Regions from separate parts of the Paenibacillus sp. JT22N1 genome, predicted to be linked through region 2. Evidence: a T-box and tRNA genes for the amino acid it is inferred to sense, from the RefSeq annotation. Region 2 holds a T-box; the other holds one or more tRNA genes.

Region 1 (12,071 bases), on a different contig from region 2:
AACCTTCGTTCACTCCCGCTTTTTGGCTGAAGTGTTCGGGATTAAGGTCTTGTATGATGAAACAACGCGGACGGTTAATCTCGTTAGCGGAGGGACTTCGGGATCCGGACAAGAGGTAGCAAAAACATATTATGTGAATATTGAGGGCTTTGCTTTCAAAGAAGGGGATATCACAGTTGAAGCAGGTTCCACTGTTATCTTTACGAATAAGGATAAAGTGAAACACAATGCTGTCGCTGATGATGGCAGTTTCCAAACAGCGCTTCTGGCGATGGGTGAATCGGAAAGTGTTACGTTTGCTAAGCCAGGTGAGTATACATACTTCTGTGAGCCTCATAAGAATTTCATGAAGGGTAAAATTACTGTGAAATAAACATCAAAAGCCCGGCATCTCTCGACTAGCTCTGAGATGCCGGGCTTTTTTTATTGAATGACAGCGCTGCGGATGTACCAGCGCTCACCCAGCGAAGCTCTTTCAAGGTGAAAGAGCACACGCTTGTTCGCAACCGCGGAAGCACGTACCGGCGTAGCCGAAACGTTAACCGCGGTGTCGAGCTGCAGGAGCTGGGACACGTCCCGCTCCGGGAACTTGGACAGGCGGCGCATGCTTCGCACATGCAGCGCCTGCTCTTGCCCTGTGGTGACCTGCAGCAGCTGCAGGTCACCTTGGTTCGCCGCGCTGATCCACACGTCGATCAGCGCCCAGGGCGAGAGCTTGCTGATGTATTCCGTCAGCAAGCCTGCGGCTCGGTGCACCATGACCTGGTGTGCCGGGTCAACGGAGCGGGAGCCGTGGGTCACGCTCCCGAGGAAGTGAATACAGAAATGACCGTTGAAGTCATTTCCCGGTATACCATCCCCACCATGCGGCATGCCGTGCATGGACCCGGCCAGCGTGCGGCCGTTCAGCTTCACGAGGACCGCTTTGCGGTCCCAGCTCCAAGCGCCGCCGTAGATGGTTTTGAGCGTCGCGGAGTCGGATTTGGTCAGCGGCTGTACATCCGCATGATGGGAGCCCGCGCGGCGCTGCCCCTCAAAGCTGAGACCACTCTCCACGTCTACGATCGTGAATTTGCTGTATTTGGGAAGGACTTCACTCGCCTCCTCCCAGGGAAGTATTTCGCCATAATGCCTGGCTCTAACTACTTGAACTTGTGAACGCAGCGTTTCTTGAGCGGTACTTGATATGTTTATCGTAAGTCCCGCCGATAGATCGACCACTTCACCATTCGGAGTGACACCATAGCGTTGTTGCACACCTTTTTTGTCAAAGGAAAGGGTTGTATCCGGGGGAAGGGGGTCGACGAATGGCGCACCTGCACCTCCATTATCTAGCTCTCGTTGTAATTTTTTATCTACAAATATAGCTTCAGTTTGATAAGCAGCATGAGGTGAAACTTTAACGACCAGCTGGAATTTCCCAGAACTCGAGGTTTCTTCAAACTGTGGCATACTGCCGTGAGCCTGTGTGTTGATACTTGTTGCAGCTGTTAATAGGGTTGTAAACAACAGCGTGCAAAACAGCTTTCGGAGCAAGCTGTTTGCTCGGAATGGATGCATAGGTTAGCTTCCTCCTCATTCAGTTTTATAAGCACATAATCAAGTTTTTACAAAATGTCTTAAATTTATGAACAGTAGTCCTGCTTATGCTGTCCTATTTAGATTTGTGATAAAATAACAGAAGTATGCAGCGTTTAGAACACGATTTGGAAAGGAAGGTAATACGAATGAAACCAAGCGCGGGTAAACCGTTTGAACTATGTATAGAGACAGATCGTGTTGTGAGAGGGGACTTTTACGAGGCAGCATCACAGCCGGCCAGAGGGACTTTAATTATTTGTCACGGGTATAAAGGCTTCAAGGATTGGGGGATGTTCCCGCATGTAGCGCAAGCGTTAGCCGAAGAGGTTGATGTGATTTCGATCAATTTTTCTCACAACGGCGTGGGCGCTGACTTACTTGAGTTCACGGAGCTTGAGAAGTTTGCTCGAGACACCTATTCCAAAGATTTAGAAGATTTGCATGCAGTTGTGAATGATATTCGTAACCGTGAAGGTTCAGCCAACCAGAAACCCATTCTTCTTTTAGGCCATAGCAGGGGGGCGGCTGTGTGCTTAATCTATGCGCTTGATCATTCTGAACACGTTGCCGGTGTGATTAGTTGGAACGGGATTGCGAATGTTGATTTATTTACGGAGGAAAATAAAGCGGAGATGCGGGCAACAGGGAGAACGTACACGTTGAACGGTCGCACGAAGCAAAACATGCCGCTAGACCTCGAAATCTTAGAAGATATGGAGCATAATCGTGAGCGCTTCAATATTATGGGTAGGATTAGCGGTGCTAAATTCCCAATCGCCCTTATTCAGGGGACGGAAGATGGAGAGAGAGGAATCCGAGGTTCAAAGAGGCTTGTTGAGCAAAATGCCGCCACTGCATGGATTAGAATTCCTGAGGGCAACCATACCTTTGGTTCTGTTCATCCGTATCAAGGGGAGACGAAGCCTCTGAAGGAAGCAATTCGTGAAACCAAACGAACGATTCAAGGGATGTTAGCCTAAACGATGTTAACGATTAGACAACTTAGTGCAGTTATCACGATAACGATTATAGGGCTTGCTGTCGCATATTTTTTACATATTCCTTTAGTGATTGGATTTTCATTGGGGCTTTTGACCTTGGGGGCCCTCATTTGGAGAGCGGGAACAACATTTCGGGGCATCTTGAAAAGTATGTGGGAAGGTGTCAAACACACCAAAGAGGTCATTTGGATTCTTGCCCTAGTGGGAGTGGTTATCCCTACATGGACAATGAGCGGTACGATCCCATTTATGATTGATTTGGGCCTTAGTATAGTTGATCCTAGTTTTTTTCTAACATTTTCATTTGTACTTTCCGTTTGCATCTCAATGGTGCTGGGTACCTCCACGGGAACGCTAAGTTCTGTGGGTATCCCATTAATTGGTCTGGGGCTGCTGCTGCAAATCCCCCTTCCTATGGTTGCTGGTGCACTCGTGTCGGGTGCGTTCGTTGGCGATCGGACTTCACCATTTTCCAGTGCGAACAGACTTGTGGCTTCTTCAACAGGCGTTTCCATGCAGGTCCTTTTTAAAGCCTTACTACCTACAACAATAGGTGCGCTAGGTGTGGCGCTTGGGTTTTTCTTAGTTTGCGATTTTGGTGGAGAATGGCATCAGAGTGACATCACCCTACACAATCAGCAGTTTGCTTCGGATTTTAGGTACAGCTTGTGGCTTTTGCTGCCAGTACTTGTTTTATTGATTTCAATCCTATTAAGGTTCAAAACAAGAAATGGCTTCCTCTTGTCGACTGCTTGTGCGATCGTAATTGGCATGAGCTTGCAACAAATGACATGGAATGAATGGTTGCACGATATGTGGTTCGGCTACCAATCTAGCATTTTTGAATCGCTGCAAACCAAAGGTCTTTCTAACATGATCGAACTGATTGCTCTTATCGCACTCGCAGGTGCTTATAGTGGCATTTTAGAAAAGTATCGTATCCTAGAGACGTATATGCAAAAGCTGCTAGGGGAGACGTCTGTTTCACTCCTTTCAGCGACTGTACGAACATCCCTGTTTGGCTTAGGGCTTGGCCTTGTTTCTTGTACGCAAACATTGCCTATTATGATGACGGGGCGGAGTTTACTGCCTTTTTGGGAAGAGAGATTTCCTCGCAGTCAACTTGCACGAGTTGTGGCTGATTCAAGCCTCATTCTAGCTGCGATGATTCCGTGGAACATGCTTGCCATCGTCTGTGGAACAATAGTAGGTATACCCGTGCTAGCGTATGTTGGCTATGCGCCGTTTCTTTGGGCTTTGCCTGTATGTACTTTACTGTGGTCTTTATGGTGGAGAAAAAGTGGAAGTTTAAGTAGTAGAAGAGGAGTGGGATTCGATGGCTAATACCTATTTTATTTCGGACCATCACTTTGGTCATTCATCCATTATTGATTTCGAAGCTCGGCCTTTCGCCGATGCAGACGAAATGACCGAGACTATGATTGCCAAATGGAACGCTGTTGTTAGCAAAGAAGACAAAGTATTTCATCTAGGGGATTTTTCCTTCTTGAATAACGAGCGAACCAAAGCCATTGTTTCGGAGCTAAATGGTTACAAAATCCTCATCCTTGGTAACCACGATCGGGGGAGGTCGAGAACATGGTGGCTTGAAGTCGGCTTTGATGAAGTGAGCGAGTACCCGATCATTTATAATAATTTCTTTTTCCTATCCCATGAGCCGATGTATATGAACAAACAAATGCCCTACGTCAACGTACACGGCCACATTCACAGCCAGAAATACGAGGGACGTCATTACTTTAATGTGAGTGTGGAGCATTGGGATTATACGCCAGTTTCTTTTGAACAAATTCGAGATTCAGTGGTGGTGAGTGAGGAGCAGTCGTGATGGTACGGTTTCATCGTACCTTTTTTCTAGTGTCAATCTTTAACTTCATATAACTGCAGAGACGATTATTAATATCACCCCTTAGATTAAGAAGCCATTATGAAACTAAGTCGATCATTCGGATTGGTGATATGATATTGTTACTTTGTGTGCTGTAACGAAAAACGAAAAAAAGCCCTTACGATGTAAGGACTTTCTTAGTATGACCTGTAGTGGGCTCGAACCACTGACCCCTACCCTGTCAAGATAGTGCTCTCCCAGCTGAGCTAACAAGTCGTTTTTTGAAGACAATTAGTAATATACCAAGGATTTAAGCGATTGTCAACAGATGGTTATAATTCTTATTTACGCCAATAACGGAACAGCTTTTGGAAAAACGGATTCGTCGTTCGTTTCTTTTTTGACCTAGGAATGTAGGATATGTTCGCCTGTGAACTGTGAAATATCTCGTCATTTTTGGAGAGCAGGATAGAATGTTCTTCCTTTGAAACACCTTGTGCTGTCATGGTAGTGGTCAACCCTTCCGGACAATCTTGACACTACTGTACCATACTTTGGAGCTTGTTTGATAGTAGGGCTTTCATCTTGGCTTGATTTATGGTAACTTGATGACAGTAGATCTTGGGAGGAACAAGGAAATGACGAAACAACAGCATCGATGGAATTTACGTTTAAAGAGCAGTAATGTATATTTGGGCACCGTATATTTAGGGGATCCGCTTCCAGAAGTCGAAGATGTCATCATGATTGGCGAGAAGAAATATACGATCCTCGAACTTGGGAGTAATCGTGACGCAAGTGACGTGTTTGTTGAAGAAGTGAAAAAGAAATAAATGGTTCAAAGTGAGCGCTATTCTAGTCGGATGATTCCGATAGATGGCGTTTTTTTTATGTTCTCTATGCAATAAAAAGAGGCTGCTCTTTGCAGCCTCCGTATATGTATTATGTGATGTTGTATAAAGAAGCAAGGCAATCAACGAACATTTTGTTATATTCTTCGCGGGTATAATCTTTATTGCAAGCAATGTCTCTTCCTAGGAATTGAAACCAGGTGATTTCGGTGGGGATTTTTTTGTATACAAACTTTTCGTTCTGGATGAGAAATGTATCATTCTCGAAATACGGAACATTGTCAAATTGGAGAGCTTTTTCGCCTTTTTGTTCACTAACTAATGTGGCCAAAAGAATGAGCATGCGATAGGGATCACGGAATATTTCATATTGTTCAGTCAAGGTAAACACTCCTTTATCGGATAATGGACAACGTAATCATACTAGAACTAATTTCAGAATAGAATACTTCCGTGGAAACTGGTGAGGAAATTGAAGGAATAGATGATCATTTCGAAGAAAAAAAAGAAAAGACTGATTTTCACTCTAAGGAGGATCGAGTGAATCAGTCTTTTTTGCTTGCTCCTACATCAAAGGATTAGCGTTTGAAGCTGGAAAGTTGTTGCTCAGCTATTTGCACTAATCGCTTCGTGATGTTGCCACCAATGGCACCAGCATCACGTGTTGCTAAATTACCGTTGTAACCAGTAGGGGAGAGAGGGACACCAATTTCCTGAGCGACTTCATACTTCAGTTGATCCAATGCTGCCTTTGCTTGTTGTACGACTAAAGTGTTGTTTCTAGCCATTCATAATCATCTCCTTTTTTTTGGTACACCAGTATTATTTGAATGTTCAGTTTATTTATTCACGAAATTTCAAAAAAATTTAACATTTTTTTAACTGCCTTCCAACATCAATAAACCCCCAACCAATGGGTTGGGGGGGATATATAATTAGAATGATTATTCCTCTTCGGATTCGATGCTTTCTTCCGCAGCAGCAGCTTCTTGGGTAGCTTCTGCAACTTCTTCAGACGCCTCTTCGTTCACCACTTCTTCGATGGACTCTGGGGCGATTTCTTCTTCATTTTGGGATACAACTTCTTCCTCTTGGCTCATTTTTGGTCACCTCCTCTGGTACGTATAGTATCATCTTAGCTGCTTCTAGCAGGCTAAACAAGTAGGGGAGTGGGGGATTTGATAGATTTAATGTAACCTTAATCAGTTTGTCATTCCTTGTGGAATTCGTATAGCAACATAAGTCGTATCCTGCGAGAAAATGCTTTGTTTTCGCCTGATACCACGATTAAGCATGTTTTATTTTTTCTATGAATATACATGAGGCGAAGCAGCAAAAGTCCATGATTTGCTAAGACTGAGCTTATGCTTACGAAGTTAGTTTTCTTACGAAAACTCTTAGGAGGAATCCGAATGAATCGGTCGGATGTTATTTTGGAGTTACAACTTGTACCGGAATTGCTTAAGCAAGCAGAAGCCATCTATGTGGATGCGGTATCGGAATTGGCCTGGGCAAAACATCAGCTTCTAGCCAAAGAATGTGAAGTAATTGGGGACGGAATGGTTACGGGGAAAAACGAGCTTCACCGGCAAGCGGAGATGTGGCCATACACCAAAGATTTACAGCAGCAAGTTTTGCGGATGGAAGACGCCGTCGAGCATACGAAGGTTGAGTTCCATTTCTACAAGAGGAAGCTAGAGAATCTACAAATAATTGCGAAACTCATGACGATCTTATAATGAGATAATAAAATGAAGTTTAAGTCTGCAATCGAGAGATTGCGGGCTTTTTGCTATAGAACGCTAATTATGAAAAAATTGTTCTTTTAATGGGGTTACAGTGTAATGCAGTTGTGCATCCTAAGGGTAGATTATGTAAAAGCCAAGTTTCCGGGAGGATATTGTTGTATGAAATTAATTAGGAACATCATGACTCTTAGTCTGGGGTTGTTAGTACTTACCGCTTGTCAAAGTGTGAAGAGCACTGTAACGACAGAAGCCGCATCACCACCATCAGAGCTGCAAGTTTCACTCATCGGTTCGAGCGGCCAACCTATAGGGACTGCCCATTTAACAGCTGTTCAGGATGGCGTTCAGATTGATCTCCAAGTTAGCGGGCTGACACCAGGAAATCATGGCTTACACTTTCACGAAAAAGCAGTCTGTGAAGCCCCTAACTTTGATTCGGCAGGAGCCCACTTCAATCCATTTAAGAAGGAACATGGCTTTCACAATCCTAAAGGTTTTCATGCAGGGGATCTCCCCAATTTAGTTGTGGATGCACAGGGAAATGGGAAGTTCAATGCCATAACAAAGTCTGTAGTGCTGATTCTGGACAAGCCGAATTCATTGTTAAAACAAGGGGGGACTAGTCTGGTCATCCATGAGAAAGAAGATGATCTGAAGACGGATCCAACCGGTAATTCGGGAAAACGAATTGCGTGTGGTGCTGTGAAATAATGGAAGGAGCTGTCTGACAACATGATTAAAACACAGGATCTCAAGCTGCAAATGGATGAACTGACGAAACAAAATGATATGGTGCTCATCGAGCTAGAGCAAGTAAAGAAAATGCTGATTAACAGCTCTCAAAGCTCACAAGGAAGCCAGGGGCAGCAACAATTTAATAATAGCAGCAGTGATCAGCAAACCTCTAACTCTAATCAACAGGCGCAGGGTCAAGATCAAAATCAGAATCAGAATCAGAATCAAAGTATAAGGGCCGGTCAAGGTGACGCGAACGGTCAGCAAGTAACGGACTTAGCCAATGATTTATTGAAAATCAAGGATCTCGTTGAAAAGTTAGAACAAAAAACGTCCCAATATGTTAGCAGTCAGTCCAATGGTACATTAAATGAGAAAGATGCGGTCAATCTTATACTGACTTTAATGAATGGTATGGTAGATTGGGCTAGCGAATTTGTTTCATCCAGAGCATCGTCCAATGGGCAAGTACAATAGTTGAAAACATTTATAAAAGACAAAAGGGCTGCACGAAGCAGCTCTTTTGTCTTTTTTGTCGAATTCTAACTTTATTCATTAAGTGAACTTAATGAAAGGTTTATTGATTTTTTAGGCGATTCGACAATATGTCCATATTTACAGATGGCAGAATGACCGATAAAGTAAAGTGTAGACAAAAAGAAAGAGACAAACCTGGATGGGGTGTTGGAATCGTGAGAGAAATCGATATTAATCACGTCATGAGTCAGCTTGGAATTCAGCCCACACAATGGCAAGAGCTTCGAGATCAACAAGATCAACAAGATGAAGTTGAGCGTACAAGCGTTATCGACACATCAATTGAAACTTCCTAATTACTTAATGGATCCCACGCCATCAAGTTTCACCTGGCATATTCACGTTAAACTCTAACTCATGATAGAGGTCTTGCCACGCTTTCTATTCTTCTTTTACTGTACCAAAGTGATGCGCCTCTATAATCCAACCCAAAGCCTAATGGATCTACATTTGCTTAATAAATATTCCGAAACGATAATCCCCGATTCTACCCCCGTTCTACCGAAACTGAGCAGGAGAGTGTTGCTTGCAAACGCTCATGCAAGATTCGGGTATCTAGGACAGCTTCTGCGGAAGGCTTACCTACTGCAAGCCATGATACGAGTTGTCTATCTCTGCGACGATTAAGCCAATCCCAGTTTTCTTTATATTCTCTTCCATAATCGATTGATTCATATCCTTCCTCTTAAAGCAAAGTTTTCCTCTTAGTTTGTCTCTTTAAGTCGAGCCCTATCCATATGCGTTCTTGCCATTTGGTTTAATCAGATGGAGAAGCGGGTATGCTTGGGAATAGAAATGCTTAAGAATGGATGATCTTAGGGAGGGAAGGAATGACCTAATGAAGACACTTGCTATCATTCCGGCTTATAACGAAGAAAAAACGATAGCAGGCGTGGTGGCCTCGATAAAACGAGAGCAGCCTGATATGGATATTGTCATCGTCAATGATGGTTCCACGGATCGTACCTCAGCGGTTGCACGTGCGTTACAGCATGCGGCTGTAATCGATTTACCTGTCAATCTAGGCATCGGAGGCGCTATGCAAACGGGATACATTTATGCAGCTAGGAATGGCTACGATATCGCTATTCAGATCGACGCAGATGGTCAACATGATCCAGAAGCGTTGACTCAAATCATGGAGCCAATCTTGACTGGAAATGTTGATTGCTGCATCGGCTCTCGATTTCTGGTGAAGACCGCCTATCGTTCTGCTTGGAATCGAAGATTAGGGATTCTCTTTTTTACCTGGATGATAAGTTGGATGATTGGTAAGACCTTTACTGATCCTACATCAGGCTTTAGAGCGGTAAACCGTCCCATCATTGAGCTGTTTGCAAGTTATTACCCGGAGGATTATCCAGAGGTAGAGGCTGTAGTTTTACTAGAACGGCAGCAATTCAGAGTGAAAGAAGTATCTGTTTTAATGCATGCGAGGAAAGCGGGACAATCGTCCATTACCCCTGTGAAATCGCTTTACTATATGGTTAAAGTATCTCTAGCTGTATGTATGACAAGAATTCGTAATGTGAGTTGATGATTCGTGAATGTGTATGTTTGGGCAATCACTTTTTGTTTGGTGTTTATTTTCATTTCCATAGAGCTAATTCGTAGGCAAAAGCTGCAGGAGCAGTACGCAATTCTATGGCTAGTACTAGGAATTATCATGGCATTGTTTAGTGTATTTCCGAGCTTATTGGATCAGGTATCGCACAGAATGCATATCTACTACGCACCTTCGTTGCTTTTTCTGGTGGGATTGTTATTCTCCCTTGTATTTATCATGCATTTGACACTAGTTATTTCTAAGCTTCATCGCAAATTAACCCGATTGATACAGGAAGTAGCTCTGCTGCAGGAACAATTACGAGGAAAGGGATCTGAATGATGTCGATGACTCCGATTCTAATTGTATTCCTAAATGTATGTTTACTGGTTTGTGGTCAAATTGTATGGAAAATAGCGCTCAATCGAACGCCATTAACCGGGATAGATAAGCTAGGAACCGTACTGATGCAGCCTTATATTCTAGTGGGATGCTTACTTTATGGCATTGCGACGTTGATATGGTTCTATGCCCTTAGTAGATTCGATTTAAGTCGTGTTTATCCGCTCCAATCGATTGCGTATGTACTAGGTGCGTTGTTTGGTTGGTTGGTATTAAAGGAAACGTTTACATCATCGCAATGGGTAGGGCTGCTCTTCTTAGTTGGAGGCGCCTTCCTGTTAGCTAGATAGGTTCATTCTAATAAGGAGAGTAGGGTCTTATGAAACGCGGAGTTTGGCTTGGCTTGTTACTGCTTCTGGCTGCAGCTCTGTATATACGCCTGCACTATGTGCTTGAAGCTGAATACCCACCACTTGAGTGGGATCAATTAGAGTATACGAAGACAGCGATTCAATTGCTTGAAAAAGGCATTTTCGCCTATCGCGATACCGTGCCTAACTCACTCGTGACTCCCGGATTTCCGCTGCTCTTAGCGGCAGTATTTAGCCTTACAGGCCATGAACAACTGGAGTCGGCATTAATAGTCGTCCGTATCATGAACTGCTTTATATCACTCGGAGCGATTCTATTCCTATTTCTGATTGGGAGAAGGCTGTTTAACCCCATTACAGGGCTAATCGCCGGCACTTTTGCCGCGGTGTATCCTTCCTACGTCTGGTCCACTTCACTCATTTTGACGGAGGTTCCGTTTTTGACTGTTTTTACGGGTCTGCTCTACATGCAGGTGCGCATCATACAAGATAACAAATGGCAGGATCATCTATGGATGGGGGCTCTGCTTGGGCTTTGCGTCCTTATTCGTCCGAATGTACTTCCGCTAGCTGTTGTTCCCTACTTGTTTCTTTGGGTGAGAACAAAGAAAATAGACGCAGCCTATGGATTGCTTGCAGCTGCGTCTTTTGCCTGTATTATGATGCCTTGGTGGATTCGGAATTGGATGACTTTTCATTCTTTTATTTTTATCGCCAAAGGAGAAGCGGGCAATCCGTTCCTTGGAGGAACGGACCCCTACTTCCGGGGAACAATCGATTGGAACCATATCGATAAAGATAATCAGTTCGCTGAAGGTATGAGACGGATAAAAGAAGGTTTGGTTGAGGAACCATTGTTATGGATGAAATGGATGACAATTGGAAAATTACTCGTATTTTATAAAACGATGTGGGTGGGACCATATCCTTTTTCCGTACCGGCTTGGTATATGTATGCACTTACTCAGTTGCATACTTTCTTAATTGCTGCAGGCAGCACAGCGATGATCATTTTCAGCTTTCGCAAGCCTTCGGTTCAATATTTAGCAGTGTCATTTCTCTTGTTCTTAGGTGTCCATATGGTGTTTATTCCGGTGGATCGCTATGTGTATGGTATGCTTCCATTTCTGATGCTGGGCAGCGCCTATTTGATTACACAATCCATCTACTTACTTCATAGCGCCTGGACTACCTCTCTCCTGCAGCGGAGGGGGATTTAAACACGAGCTGCTTCGCGCAGTATTCGATAATCTCGCTTCTACGAACGATCCCGATGAATTTATCGGAATCATCTACAATCGGCACGAAGTTTTGCACTTTGGCCAAATCGATAAGATCGACCATTTCGGCATGAATATGAACTGGCTTATTTTGGACACGCAGAGGAACCTCGGCCAGCACATGACGGTGAGCATTTTCAAAGCCAATTCCGTCTGAATTTTTGAGAAACCACAATAAATCTCCCTCGGTAACCGTTCCTACATAATGACCATCATCGGAAAGAATAGGC
Region 2 (12,071 bases):
ACTGAAGATTGATTTCGTTCTTGATTACCATCTTCATCCTAAACTGGTTGATGCCCTTAGTACACGTGTTGACAAAGCCTTGGAGAAATTCTCCGGTGTGAATCGAAATGATGTGCGAGTTATCTTTACTGCACATAGCTTGCCTGAGAAAATACTTGAAATGAAAGACCCATACCCAGATCAATTGCTTGCCACTTCCAAAGTCATTGCTGAACGTGTAGGTCTGACGAATTGGCAGTTTGGTTGGCAAAGCGCTGGGCAAACGGCGATGCCGTGGCTCGGTCCGGATATCTTGGATGTTATTCGAAAGATCAATCAAGAAGAAAGCGTTAAGAATGTACTTCTATGTCCGATTGGCTTTGTTTCGGATCATCTGGAGGTTCTCTATGATATAGATATTGAAGCACAGGATCTTGCCAAAGAGCTTGGACTGCATTTGGAACGAACAGAATCACTAAATACAGACCCTCTGTACCTGGAAACATTGAGTGATGTTGTCTACAAGAAATGGAAAGAGGTCACCAGTTTATCATGAGTACTAGGATTCCTCACTACATGATTGTTGGCGGGGGGATTACGGGGCTTAGCGCAGCTTTTTACTTAAAGAAGAGGTTGGAGTCAGCGGGAGCTCCTTTTCGTATTTCTGTGGTGGAGAAGTCCCCGACATTTGGCGGGAAAATTCATACCATAGCGCGAGAGGGTTTCGTCATTGAAAAGGGGCCGGATTCTTTCCTTGCAAGGAAGCGCCCTATTATTGATCTGGCTTATGATCTTGGGCTTGAACATGAGCTTACAGGAACGAATCCTGGGGCGAAAAAGACCTACATTGTACGTCAAGGCAAGCTGCACCGCATGCCACCTGGTTTAGTGCTCGGCATACCAACGCAAATGACACCGTTCATGAAGACGGGCCTCATTTCCCCATTAGGTAAAATGCGAGCTGCACTTGATTTGATCCTGCCGAAGCGTGATTTATCGACGGATGAATCTCTTGGGCATTTTCTGGAGCGCCGTTTAGGAAAAGAAGTGCTTCAGCGTATCGTGGAACCGCTTCTAGCGGGGATTTATGCAGGTGATACGTTTAAGCTTAGCTTGAAAGCAACGTTCCCACAGTTTCGAGCGATGGAGCAGAAGCATCGAAGTTTAATTCTAGGGATGATGGCCAGCCGCAAAAACGTAAGTGAAGAGAGTGCCCACTTACCTTCTGCGGTTCGTAATTCGGTTTTTGTGACGTTCAAGAAGGGGCTTCAGACGTTGGTTTCGGGCTTAGAAGACGCCTTGAAGACTGTGGATCTACGAAATGGCGTTGGAGTTGTATCCGTTCGTAAAATGGGGCTAGAGCAAGCCGAGGTTAACTTTGAGGATGGGCATAGCGAAATAGTAGATGGCGTTATCCTAACTACGCCTACTTATCAGGCAGCGAAGATGTTAGCAGATTTGCCTGCAGCAAATCAACTTAAGAAGATTGATTACATTTCCGTGGCGAATGTTATTATGGCTTTCGATCGTAAAGACATCCCTTTTGAACTGGATGCCTCTGGCTTTCTAGTGCCGAAAACCGAGGGCAGGACGATTACTGCGTGTACCTTAACATCGGCCAAATGGCTGCATACAGCCCCAGACGGGAAAGTGCTTCTACGCTGTTATATCGGTCGTGCAGGTGAGCAAGAGTGGCCGGAGTGGTCGGATGAACAACTAGTTAGCAAAGCTCGTCATGATCTGCGGGAATTATTAGGACTAAAGGCGGAACCGCTCTTTACGGATGTAACTCGCCTCATGCATTCTATGCCGCAATATCCTGTGGGTCATCTGGAGCAGATTGCACAGTTCCGTGAAGAGCTTGTTGCAGCTATGCCTCAAGTCCTCATCGTGGGTGCGGGGTTCCATGGAGTGGGTCTCCCTGACTGTATAAGGCAAGGTAAAGAGGCTGCGTGGCAGCTTGCAGATCTGATCCAAAACCAGTCTCAGGGAGCCGTAGAAACAGCTAGTTCGATTTAACGAAGCTTGGCCAGATCTAATTTGAAATCTGATGATGAAATGGTCAAGATTTGCTTTTCTTCAAGATCACGAATCACCTGCATGAGCGTCACTTTTTGTACGCCGGCTAGTTGAGATATTTCATCAAAGTTAAGCACGAGCTTAATCGTTATCGTCGTTCCGTTACGCAACCCATGCTTATTGGCCATTTTGATCAAACTTTTGATAACACGCGTTCTCACGTCTAAGAAGGTCAGTCGAACACTTGTTGATTCGTATCGCGTAGTCGACTGCTGAGCTCTTGCATAATGCCGAGGGTAATGTCAAAATGAGTGCGTAGCAGATCGAGGAAACTTTGTCCTGTCAATGTGAGAAGCACACTGTCCTCCAAAGTTTGGGCCGAAGCAGAGCGCGGCTTGCCATCAATAAGTGAAAGTTCACCAAAGCTTTCGCCTGATTTGCAGATGGACAATATTTTTTCCTCGCCGGAGCTGCTAGTTGTGAAAATTTTGACAGAACCGCTAAGGACCATATAAAAGACGGAGCCGACCTCTTTTTCGGAAAATAGGACGGTACTCCTTGTAAAGGAACGTCTTGTACAAATCTGAGCTAGAGCGTTGAATTGTTCTTCATTCAATTGGGAGAATAAAGGTACTTTTTTGAGGATATCGATCATATGGGTACCGCCTTTATATGTTGTAAGTCAACTCATTTTATCATAGATAGATTACTGGGGGTATGAAATTATGGAAAATTCGAGTAGAATCGACACGCGCTCTTCGGCCGCCTTTCAAGAAGCTAAGAAGATCATTCCTGGGGGAGTGAACAGTCCTGTTCGCGCCTTTAAGTCGGTTGGTTTAACACCTTTGTTCATGGAGAAAGGCTCAGGCTCTCACGTAACGGATATTGACGGCAATACTTTTATCGATTATGTAGGATCTTGGGGTCCATTAATCGTAGGACATGCTCACCCTGCCGTGCTGGAAGCCATTAAAGGAGCGGCCGAAAAAGGGACAAGCTTCGGTGCTCCGACACTTCTAGAAACGGAAATGGCAAAGCTGGTCATTGAACGAGTGCCGTCCATTGATATGGTTCGCATGGTGAATTCAGGGACGGAAGCGACCATGAGCGCTCTACGGTTAGCCCGCGGTTTTACGAAGCGCGACAAGATCGTGAAATTCGAAGGAAGCTACCATGGTCATGCGGATGCATTACTGATCAAAGCTGGCTCCGGTGTAGCCACGCTTGGCCTTCCAGACAGTCCAGGGGTTCCGCATAGCGTGGCCTCGAATACGATCACTGTGCCTTACAATGATTTGGCATCCGTTAAATTAGTGTTTGAAAAGTTTGGGGAAGAAATCGCGGCTTTAATCGTTGAGCCGATAGCAGGGAATATGGGAGTAGTGCCTCCAGCTGAAGGGTTTTTACAAGGATTACGTGCCATTACTCAGCAATATGGCACCTTGCTAATCTTCGATGAGGTGATGACTGGCTTTCGCGTGCATAAACACTGCGCTCAGGGCTTGTACGGCGTTACACCTGATTTAACATGTCTAGGTAAGGTCATTGGCGGAGGACTCCCTGTTGGCGCTTATGGAGGCCGACTGGACATCATGGAGCAGATTGCTCCTGCAGGTCCAATCTATCAGGCGGGAACCTTATCCGGCAATCCACTAGCGATGGCTGCAGGCTTCGCAACGTTATCCTTATTGGGTGAGCCCAATGCCTATGAGGAACTGGAACGCAAGTCCGCGAAGCTGGAAGCTGGATTTGCAAGGAATGCCACTGAATTTGGCGTAGCAAGCACAATTAACCGAGTTGGATCCATGATATGTCCATTCTTTACCGAGCAGGCTGTCACGAATTACGATACAGCCAAAACGTCTGATCTAGCTAAGTTTAATGCTTATTTCGGCCATATGCTCGATTTGGGAGTTTCGGTTGCACCTTCGCAATTCGAAGGGATGTTTGTATCTACGGTTCATTCCGATGAAGATATCGCTGCTACCATCGATGCTCATCGTGAAGCTTTGAAGCGATTATAAGTTTGTGAACATACAAAGACCTGGCCAACGTGGCCAGGTCCTTTGTTTTACTTATGTAAAAGATTTAGTTTGTTTTTATGGTTGGAGCAACAGTTGGAGATGGCAGAGCACTATTCCCAGTGTTTGTTTGTCCTTGGTTAGGGCTTGTACTCGGTGTAGGCGTCGGGCTCGGCTTTGATGATGTGGAAGCTCCTGGTGAGGAGCTTCCTGTGCCGGTATTGCCATTGCCTGTTCCTGTTTCTGTGCCTGTTCCTGTTCCAGAGCCTGTACTCGGAGAAGGACTTGGCTTCGTAGAAGGTGTAGGTGAAGTTTCAGGCTTCGTTGTCGGACTTGGTTTGACAGTACCATTATCTGATCCTGAAGGAGGATTAGATGTGCCATTCTTACCTGTTTCACTGCTGGATTCAGGCTTGGTTGACGTTGTTGATTTCGGTGTAGCTGTTGCTTTAGGTGGGTTCGCTTTTTTATTCGCTTGTTCTTTCAAGAATTCAGGGTGGTCATAAGCACCACCTGGATCGATTGTTTTAAGTCCTTCCCAAACATTCTTCACCTTTACTTGGTCAGGATGATCAAAAACTAGGAAAGCAGAAGGTAAGCGACGCTCCCCATAACGACTTGAGGGCTTCGTAATCAGCTCATCGTTGTATACCATCTCAGAGGAAGCTCCGCCATCTAAGAAGCCAGCATTAATGACGCCATCAGCGAGAAACATATCCTGTACTTCTTTGAGGGTCGCGCCTACACTGTGCGTTTGTCGGCCGTCGATCACGATGAAGATAACCGTTCCGTCGGCTTTTTGTCCCACAGCTGTACGAGGTGCGCGTCCCCAGCCTCCGTCTCCGCTAGTAATGAGCGGTTTTCCGTTAGCAATAACACGCGGATAGAAGGATACGGCGTCAGTGACACCAAGCTTAAGCAGCTCGTCAATCGTATACTTGCCGATAATGAGCGTGCCTTCTTTTGTGAATCCAACGATGTGTTGAGGAACGCTGCCTTCTTGGTCTGTATAAAGAATTTCTCCGCCGGACATAATAGCACCAATTGGCGCAAATCCGTTTCCAAGTCCGTCTGGATCGTTGAAACCTCCGCCATTTACGCCGGCGACAGCGCCAGTACGCTCTACCATGGAGGTAATTCTTTCCCCTTCACCTTGCTTTGCGGGGACAACGACACGAATCGTTCGTGGGTCATAAACATACATTTTCTTGCCCTTCCAAAACTGACCAGAAATATCTTCGACTTTCACAAGACTTTCCGTAGAACGATTTTTATTGAATTGAACCGCCCGCAAATCTTGTTTTTCAACAGAGTTGATTTCGGTCAAATTTTGCATTTCGAGAACCATCTGATCTCTTCGCTCAGCACCAACGAAAATCCAAGCCCAGTCACGATGCTGCGTCGTAATAACCGTTTTAGCCAAATACTCGCGGATATATGCCCCAGGTGGGGTTAGAAATAAGAAGCTTGAACTCAGAAAAGTACAAACAGCTATAACGAGAAAAGTGCGTTTCAGCCAACTATAACTCCGAAAATGCTCTAATATTGAACTACCCACGGTTGTTCCTCTCCTGCTCTATTATTCTATTTGGTATTAGATATTTTGATAAGTAATGTCGAAAAAAAACAATACAAGACTTATATTATCATATTTTTGCATGCAATTGTTATTGGTAATTGTTAAAATAAAGTGTACATAATCCCTAATTTCTTAAGGAGTAATCAAATCTATGAAACGATACTACTTTTTTGATTTTCCAATAGATCTAATGGCCGTTGTTTTTGTGTTTCTAGTTATTTTGCTCGTAATCTATTTATCTTTTCGTAAAGGAAACACTTAAATGACAGAGTGGAAGCGCAGAGGTGAATGGTTGGAGCTCCCCGTTCCAAATCCGTTATGGAAGCCTCTTAAACCAGGGGCTATTGAAGAATTAGCAACTATACTGCCAGTTCCTAGAAAGTACTTTCTTCGACTAGCCTCTCAAGGCCTTATTCGGATTCAGGATGACACAATTCGACTTCATGCGTTTCCAGAAGAGAAGGCTGCTTTCAGACCTGAGCCTTATGATCTTGATATTTTGTATGAGGATGACTTTTGCCTTGTCGTTAATAAACCGGCAGGCATGTCTGTTCATCCAGCAGAGGTAGGGCAAAGCGGTACGTTGGCTTCTGCAGTAGCCTTCTATTTTGAATCGACTGGCCAGGCTTGTGGGATTCGGCATATACATCGTTTAGATCAAGATACGACCGGAGCAGTACTTTATGCCAAAAATGAGTGGGCGCATGTGCTTCTTGATGAGGCAATGCGTGATAAACGAATTGATAGACGCTATGTAGCTCTAGCTGAAGGCGTATTCCGACTGAAACAAGGATCGATAGATGAACCTATTGGGAAAGATCGCTATATCTCAGGCAAGCGAAGAGTTTCACCTGGCGGTGATCAAGCGGTAACACATTATAGGGTTTTACAGCAAGTGAAGAAAGCGGCTTTCGTGGAACTTACGTTAGAAACAGGGAGAACCCATCAAATTAGGGTTCATCTCAGTCACTTAGGCCACCCATTAGTAGGGGATTCCCTTTATGGGGGTTCATCGCGTTTGTTTCATCGACAAGCCCTGCACGGAGAGAAGCTTTTGTTCGATCATCCTGTTACTCAAAAGCAGGTCATCGTGCAAGCTCCTCTGCCGCAAGATTTCAAGCTTTTACTAGAAGAAGTTTCAGCCATGTAAAAATGTAGTCATGCCTAGCCCTTCCCACCCATATACTTTTAGAGACAAACAAGTAAATGGCCAAACAATCCGTATGCTGTCCAGCATCTGGATTTGATGGAAGGGAGGATTAATTCGGTGTCTGAACAACAACCAGGTTTAAGATTCGATATCTATGAACGAGTTCATTTGCAAGAAGATTTGGCGGGGATACAAGAATTAAATGATGTAGAATTGCTTCCTCATATTCAGGTAATTACTTTGGATGATCAGGCAATCCTGAAAGGAAACTTGCTGCTCACGGGCAATTATTTCAGTGAAGAAAGGGATACACCCAGATCACTAGAGCATCTGATTCCAGTCGAAATCACATTACCTTTAAATCGCATTCATCGTGTGGAAGATATTCAGGTCGAGATTGAAAATTTTGATATTGATCTTTTATCAGCGCGGAGTCTGAACGTTACAGGTGTGCTTTCCCTGCAAGGCGTCGAAATTGTTTCGGCTCCGCTGGAGAGCTGGCGGGAAGAAGAGGAAGTTACTTTCGTTCATGAGGTTAACTTCCCACGGTCCGAGCCACCTATGCCGTATCAACCGGAGCCTTTGCAGGAACCCCCGGCACCATCATCCATTCCAGAGCCCGTGAATGCAGCGTCTATTGCATCTCCTCCATATGTGGCTCCCGTTCAAGATGAGGTTGGTTCTGACGATGGTTTAGTTGTAGTGGAGATTGAACAAACCGAAATAAAGGTGACACCCCATCAAGAAAGCACGGTGGTTTCGGAAGACAAGAAAGAACTCAAAGTCGCCTTCGGCAAAAAGGCGAATGAGGCTGTGGACATCAACCCGTACGGTATTAAATCGCTTCTTTCTAAGGCAGGCTCGTATCTTACCGATAAGAGGAATGCAGAAGCAGAAGCGCAAGCTGCGCTTGCGGAAGAGACGCGAATAGATGCTGTGGAGTGGAAGCGGCTCTTTCTTCAAAGCAACACAGGATCGCAAGAGTTTAGGAAACTAAAACTTTGCATTGTTCAAAAAGAAGACACGTTGGAATCGATTGCCAAACGATATCAGCTCAACCCGCGTGAGCTTCAACTCTTGAATCGTATGAGTGATCAAGAAATTTCAGTTGGGCAGGTTATTTATCTGCCTAGATAAATAACAGATACATAGGCAAGAGCCTTTGGCTGCTTATAGCGGCTGGGGGCTCTTATTCATACGAGGAGGCCCTTTTTTTTACCCAAAGGCTGTTGTACATGCACTGCTTGGTAACTATGAATATGTTATCTCATCCTGCTAGAGAAGGGTGAGATAAAACGAAATGATAGACAAATTTGCCAAGTTGCGTCATGCAAAAATTAGTCGTTCGTTGAAACAGGGTGTACAGATCAGCAACTGTCGCTGTGGTGTACGCAGTCCGAAACAAAGCGCAGTTGCCAAAAAAGGAATTCAGAAAAAAGTTAGACCTACACAAACTGTTCCTTGTTTGGTTTTATCTGTTTATGTTGCGCCAGGGTCATTGTTAACCCAAGAAGTGTTTAATACACATTGGAGAACGCTGATTAATCTCTATCGCCGTTGTGGAATTAATTTCGCATTTCGTTTTCGGAGTTCTCTCGGATTACCGGTTTTTAATCGCCTGAATGGACCCATAGTTAATCCGGGGGTTTTCCCTTGTGGTGTTACTTATGACAATCTTCATCCGTATTTTAAAGCATGGTTAGCATTTCGACCAGGCAGTTTCCCGCGTGACATTGCTATTTATTATGTAAAAGGACCGTTAATTGGTGGTGCTGTAGGGTGTGCACCGTTTATAACACCTACTGGTGTAGCCGTTGTTGTTACGAATGGTGCACCGGTGCAAACTCTTGCTCATGAAATAGGACATGTGTTAGGTTTGGGGCATGTGAACGATCCAAACAATTTAATGAATCCAATTTTATTCCCTTCATCCCTTCAGCTAACAGACAGTCAATGCATAATTGCTAGAAGGAGTACCCGAATCCAACTTTGCCCAACCAGAGCGAGAAGATCTCTTCTTCCAACTGGTCAGAGTGGTAAAGCACCACTCTATAGAAAACCTAGTCCATCGCTTATCATACCGAAAGGTAAAAAAGTAATTAAGAAGGGCCGTTACCCGTTAGCTTGATGTAGCTTACCCTCTCCCGTAACAACTTTCAGAATCAAGCATAATTTATGCATAAACGGTAATACTGGAATGATATATTGACTCTATTTCAAATGTTCGATATCATATGATGTAAACCATTTTGAGTAATATTGGAAACGTTGATAGGGAGTAGTAGGCGGTAAGCCCTTCAGAGAGTGGAACTGGTAGCGCTGAAAGGTTCCATAGGAAGCAACCGAACGAAGTCGCCCTGGAGTTGTGAGTGTGATTGTATGCGCCCGTTTATGCGGTGAGCAGCATTAGCATTCGCCGGCCGCAGCCGTTATCTGTTTGAGAGCCACGCGCTTCTTTTGAAGCTGCGCGGAATGAAGGTGGTACCACGGAAGCAAGCCTTTCGTCCTTTGCGGGCGGAGGGCTTTTTTTGTTTGAATGGACGCCAATGTGAGATGACTTACAGGCCTTATAAGCCTGTTTAACAGAGATAATAGTAATGGAGGTAATCCTATGACCGAAGCTAATGAGACCAAAGAACAATTGCAAATGCCTACTACGTACGATCCTAAAGAAGCTGAGCGCAAGTGGTATGATTACTGGATTAAAAATGAATTTTTCAAAGCGGGCACTCGTCCTGATGCAGAAACCTACACCATTGTGATTCCACCTCCGAACGTTACGGGAATGCTGCATATCGGGCATGCGCTTGATTTTACACTACAGGATATTTTAATTCGTACCAAACGGATGCAGGGTTATGATGCACTTTGGCTGCCTGGATCTGACCACGCGGGTATTGCTACCCAAACTAGGGTAGAGCAAAAGCTCCGGGAGCAAGGACAATCACGCTATGATCTTGGACGCGAGAAGTTCTTGGAGAAGGTGTGGGAGTGGAAGGAGCTATATGCGAATACAATTCGTGAGCAATGGGCCAAAATGGGATTCTCGCTGGACTATTCGCGTGAGCGATTCACCTTGGATGAGGGCTTATCACAAGCGGTTCGTGAAGTATTCGTAAGTCTTTATGAGAAAGGACTCATCTATCGCGGGAATTATATTATTAACTGGGATCCAGCGGCTCGTACAGCGCTATCTGACATTGAAGTAGAATACAAAGAGGTGCAAGGTGCCCTCTATCACTTAGAATACAAAACGACAGATGGAACAGGTTCAATCGTTGTTGCCACAACACGTCCTGAGACGATGCTTGGCGATACAGCGGTTGCTGTTCATCCGAAGGATGAGCGCTATCAGCATCTCATCGGCAAAATGCTGCTTCTCCCGATCGTGAATCGCGAGATTCCAATCATTGCGGATGAGTATGTTGAAAAAGAGTTCGGAAGTGGCGCTGTTAAAATTACACCTGCGCATGACCCGAACGATTTCGAAGTCGGGAAGCGTCATGACCTGCCGCAAATTCTTGTTATGGATGAAACTGGTACGATGAACGCGAATGCGGGGCCGTATCAAGGGCAAGATCGCTTTGATTGCCGCAAGCAAATCGTGGCGGATTTGAAGGAGCAAGGTGTTCTTATTAAAATTGAAGAGCATGTCCATCAAGTGGGTCACAGTGAACGCAGTGGTGCGGTTATCGAGCCTTATTTGTCAACACAATGGTTCGTGAAAATGCAGCCGCTTGCTGAGAAAGCGATTGATACGCAAAAATCAGGTAATGGCGTTAATTTCGTACCGGATCGCTTCGAGAAAACGTACTTGAACTGGATTGAAAATGTTCGTGACTGGTGTATTTCTCGTCAATTGTGGTGGGGACATAGGATTCCAGCATGGCACTGTGCAGATTGTGGCCAAATCACGGTAACACGTGAGGACGCTACGGCTTGTTCTCATTGCCAAAGCACGAATTTGAATCAAGACAATGACGTACTAGATACATGGTTCAGCTCGGCATTGTGGCCTTTTTCAACATTGGGCTGGCCTAATGAAACAGAGGATTTGAAGCGTTTCTACCCGACGAATGTGCTTGTAACGGGCTATGATATCATTTATTTCTGGGTATCTCGCATGATCTTTACGGGGCTGGAATTTACGCAGCAAATTCCGTTTAAAGATGTATTGATGCATGGTCTTGTACGGGATTCCGAAGGCCGCAAAATGTCAAAATCCCTTGGTAATGGAGTCGATCCGCTTGAAGTAATCGAGAAATACGGCGCTGATGCTATGCGCTATATGATTTCGACGAGCAGCACACCAGGGCAAGATCTACGTTTCCGTTGGGAACGTGTAGAGCAGGCGCGCAATTTTGCGAATAAGATCTGGAATGCATCTCGCTTTGCTTTAATGAATCTCGAAGGTGTAAACGCAGCAGATATTGATCTAACGGGTCAACTGGGTACGGCAGACCGCTGGATTCTGCACCGCCTGAATGAAACCGTTCGTGACGTGACGCGTCTAATAGACAGTTATGAATTCGGCGAAACTGGCCGCTTGCTGTATAATTTCATCTGGGATGATCTCTGTGATTGGTACATTGAGTTTAGTAAATTAAGCTTATATGGGGCAGATGCAGCTGCTAAGAGTAAAACGCAGTCCGTTCTTGCTTACGTTCTTGATCATACACAACGTTTGATTCATCCGTTCATGCCGTTCATTTCGGAAGAGATTTGGCAGCATCTGCCGCATGTGGGTGAGACCATTACGCTCGCATCTTGGCCAGTAGAGAATGAGTCTTTCGAATCGCCTGACGCTGTTCGTGAGATGGAACTCTTGATGGACGTTATTCGTTCCGTTCGTAATATTCGTTCCGAAGTGAATGTGCCAATGAGTAAGAAAGTTGAACTTCTTGTAAAGCCGGCTAGCAGCGAAACGCTGAGTATTCTCCGCAGCAATGAAGAATACCTGAAGCGTTTCTGTAACACATCCCTGCTCCAAATCGACGCAGAGATGGCAGCTCCGGAGAAAGCTATGACGGCTATCATTACAGGAGCTGAGCTTTACTTGCCGCTGGCTGGTCTTATCGACATTGCGCAAGAGCTCACGCGCTTGGATAAAGAATTACAATCTTTGCACGGTGAAGTAGAGCGTATCGAGAAGAAACTGGGTAATGAGGGCTTTGTTGCCAAGGCGCCAGCCAAGGTTATCGAGGAAGAAAAGGCAAAGCTTGCTGATTATGCCGATAAGCGAGACAAAGTGATCGCTCGATTGGCGGAGTTAAAGGGATAATTGTGGTAAATCAAACGAATGCCTAGTTACGAAAACAAGCTG

The links. The T-box of region 2 lies ahead of AC58UU_RS15560 (valine--tRNA ligase). A T-box ahead of a tRNA ligase gene usually reads a tRNA of that ligase, here a tRNA-Val.
Region 1: it has a tRNA-Val gene. The T-box ahead of AC58UU_RS15560 (valine--tRNA ligase) is inferred to sense a tRNA for this amino acid. The anticodon was not compared.

What each region holds. Positions count from the first base shown of each region.
Region 1 covers NZ_JCAUAW010000003.1:290,512-302,582, reverse strand. Annotated here, with positions in the region: gene AC58UU_RS07800 (stalk domain-containing protein) at 1-373, shown strand, start outside; gene AC58UU_RS07795 (hypothetical protein) at 424-1,560, opposite strand; gene AC58UU_RS07790 (alpha/beta hydrolase family protein) at 1,728-2,561, shown strand; gene AC58UU_RS07785 (Na+/H+ antiporter NhaC family protein) at 2,565-3,926, shown strand; gene AC58UU_RS07780 (phosphoesterase) at 3,919-4,431, shown strand; tRNA gene AC58UU_RS07775 (tRNA-Val) at 4,635-4,707, opposite strand; gene AC58UU_RS07770 (hypothetical protein) at 5,070-5,264, shown strand; gene AC58UU_RS07765 (hypothetical protein) at 5,374-5,673, opposite strand; gene AC58UU_RS07760 (alpha/beta-type small acid-soluble spore protein) at 5,861-6,070, opposite strand; gene AC58UU_RS07755 (hypothetical protein) at 6,227-6,382, opposite strand; gene AC58UU_RS07750 (hypothetical protein) at 6,695-7,021, shown strand; gene AC58UU_RS07745 (superoxide dismutase family protein) at 7,190-7,741, shown strand; gene AC58UU_RS07740 (hypothetical protein) at 7,763-8,242, shown strand; gene AC58UU_RS07735 (hypothetical protein) at 8,371-8,598, shown strand; gene AC58UU_RS07730 (glycosyltransferase family 2 protein) at 9,141-9,839, shown strand; gene AC58UU_RS07725 (DUF2304 domain-containing protein) at 9,846-10,190, shown strand; gene AC58UU_RS07720 (EamA family transporter) at 10,187-10,540, shown strand; gene AC58UU_RS07715 (ArnT family glycosyltransferase) at 10,570-11,781, shown strand; gene AC58UU_RS07710 (CBS domain-containing protein) at 11,750-12,071, opposite strand, start outside.
Region 2 covers NZ_JCAUAW010000007.1:117,905-129,975, reverse strand. Annotated here, with positions in the region: gene hemH (ferrochelatase) at 1-535, shown strand, start outside; gene hemG (protoporphyrinogen oxidase) at 532-1,998, shown strand; gene AC58UU_RS15595 (hypothetical protein) at 1,995-2,186, opposite strand; gene AC58UU_RS15590 (Crp/Fnr family transcriptional regulator) at 2,231-2,653, opposite strand; gene hemL (glutamate-1-semialdehyde 2,1-aminomutase) at 2,724-4,022, shown strand; gene AC58UU_RS15580 (phosphodiester glycosidase family protein) at 4,087-5,577, opposite strand; gene AC58UU_RS15575 (RluA family pseudouridine synthase) at 5,861-6,748, shown strand; gene AC58UU_RS15570 (LysM peptidoglycan-binding domain-containing protein) at 6,866-7,885, shown strand; gene AC58UU_RS15565 (matrixin family metalloprotease) at 8,049-8,876, shown strand; T-box leader at 9,008-9,260, shown strand; gene AC58UU_RS15560 (valine--tRNA ligase) at 9,360-12,029, shown strand.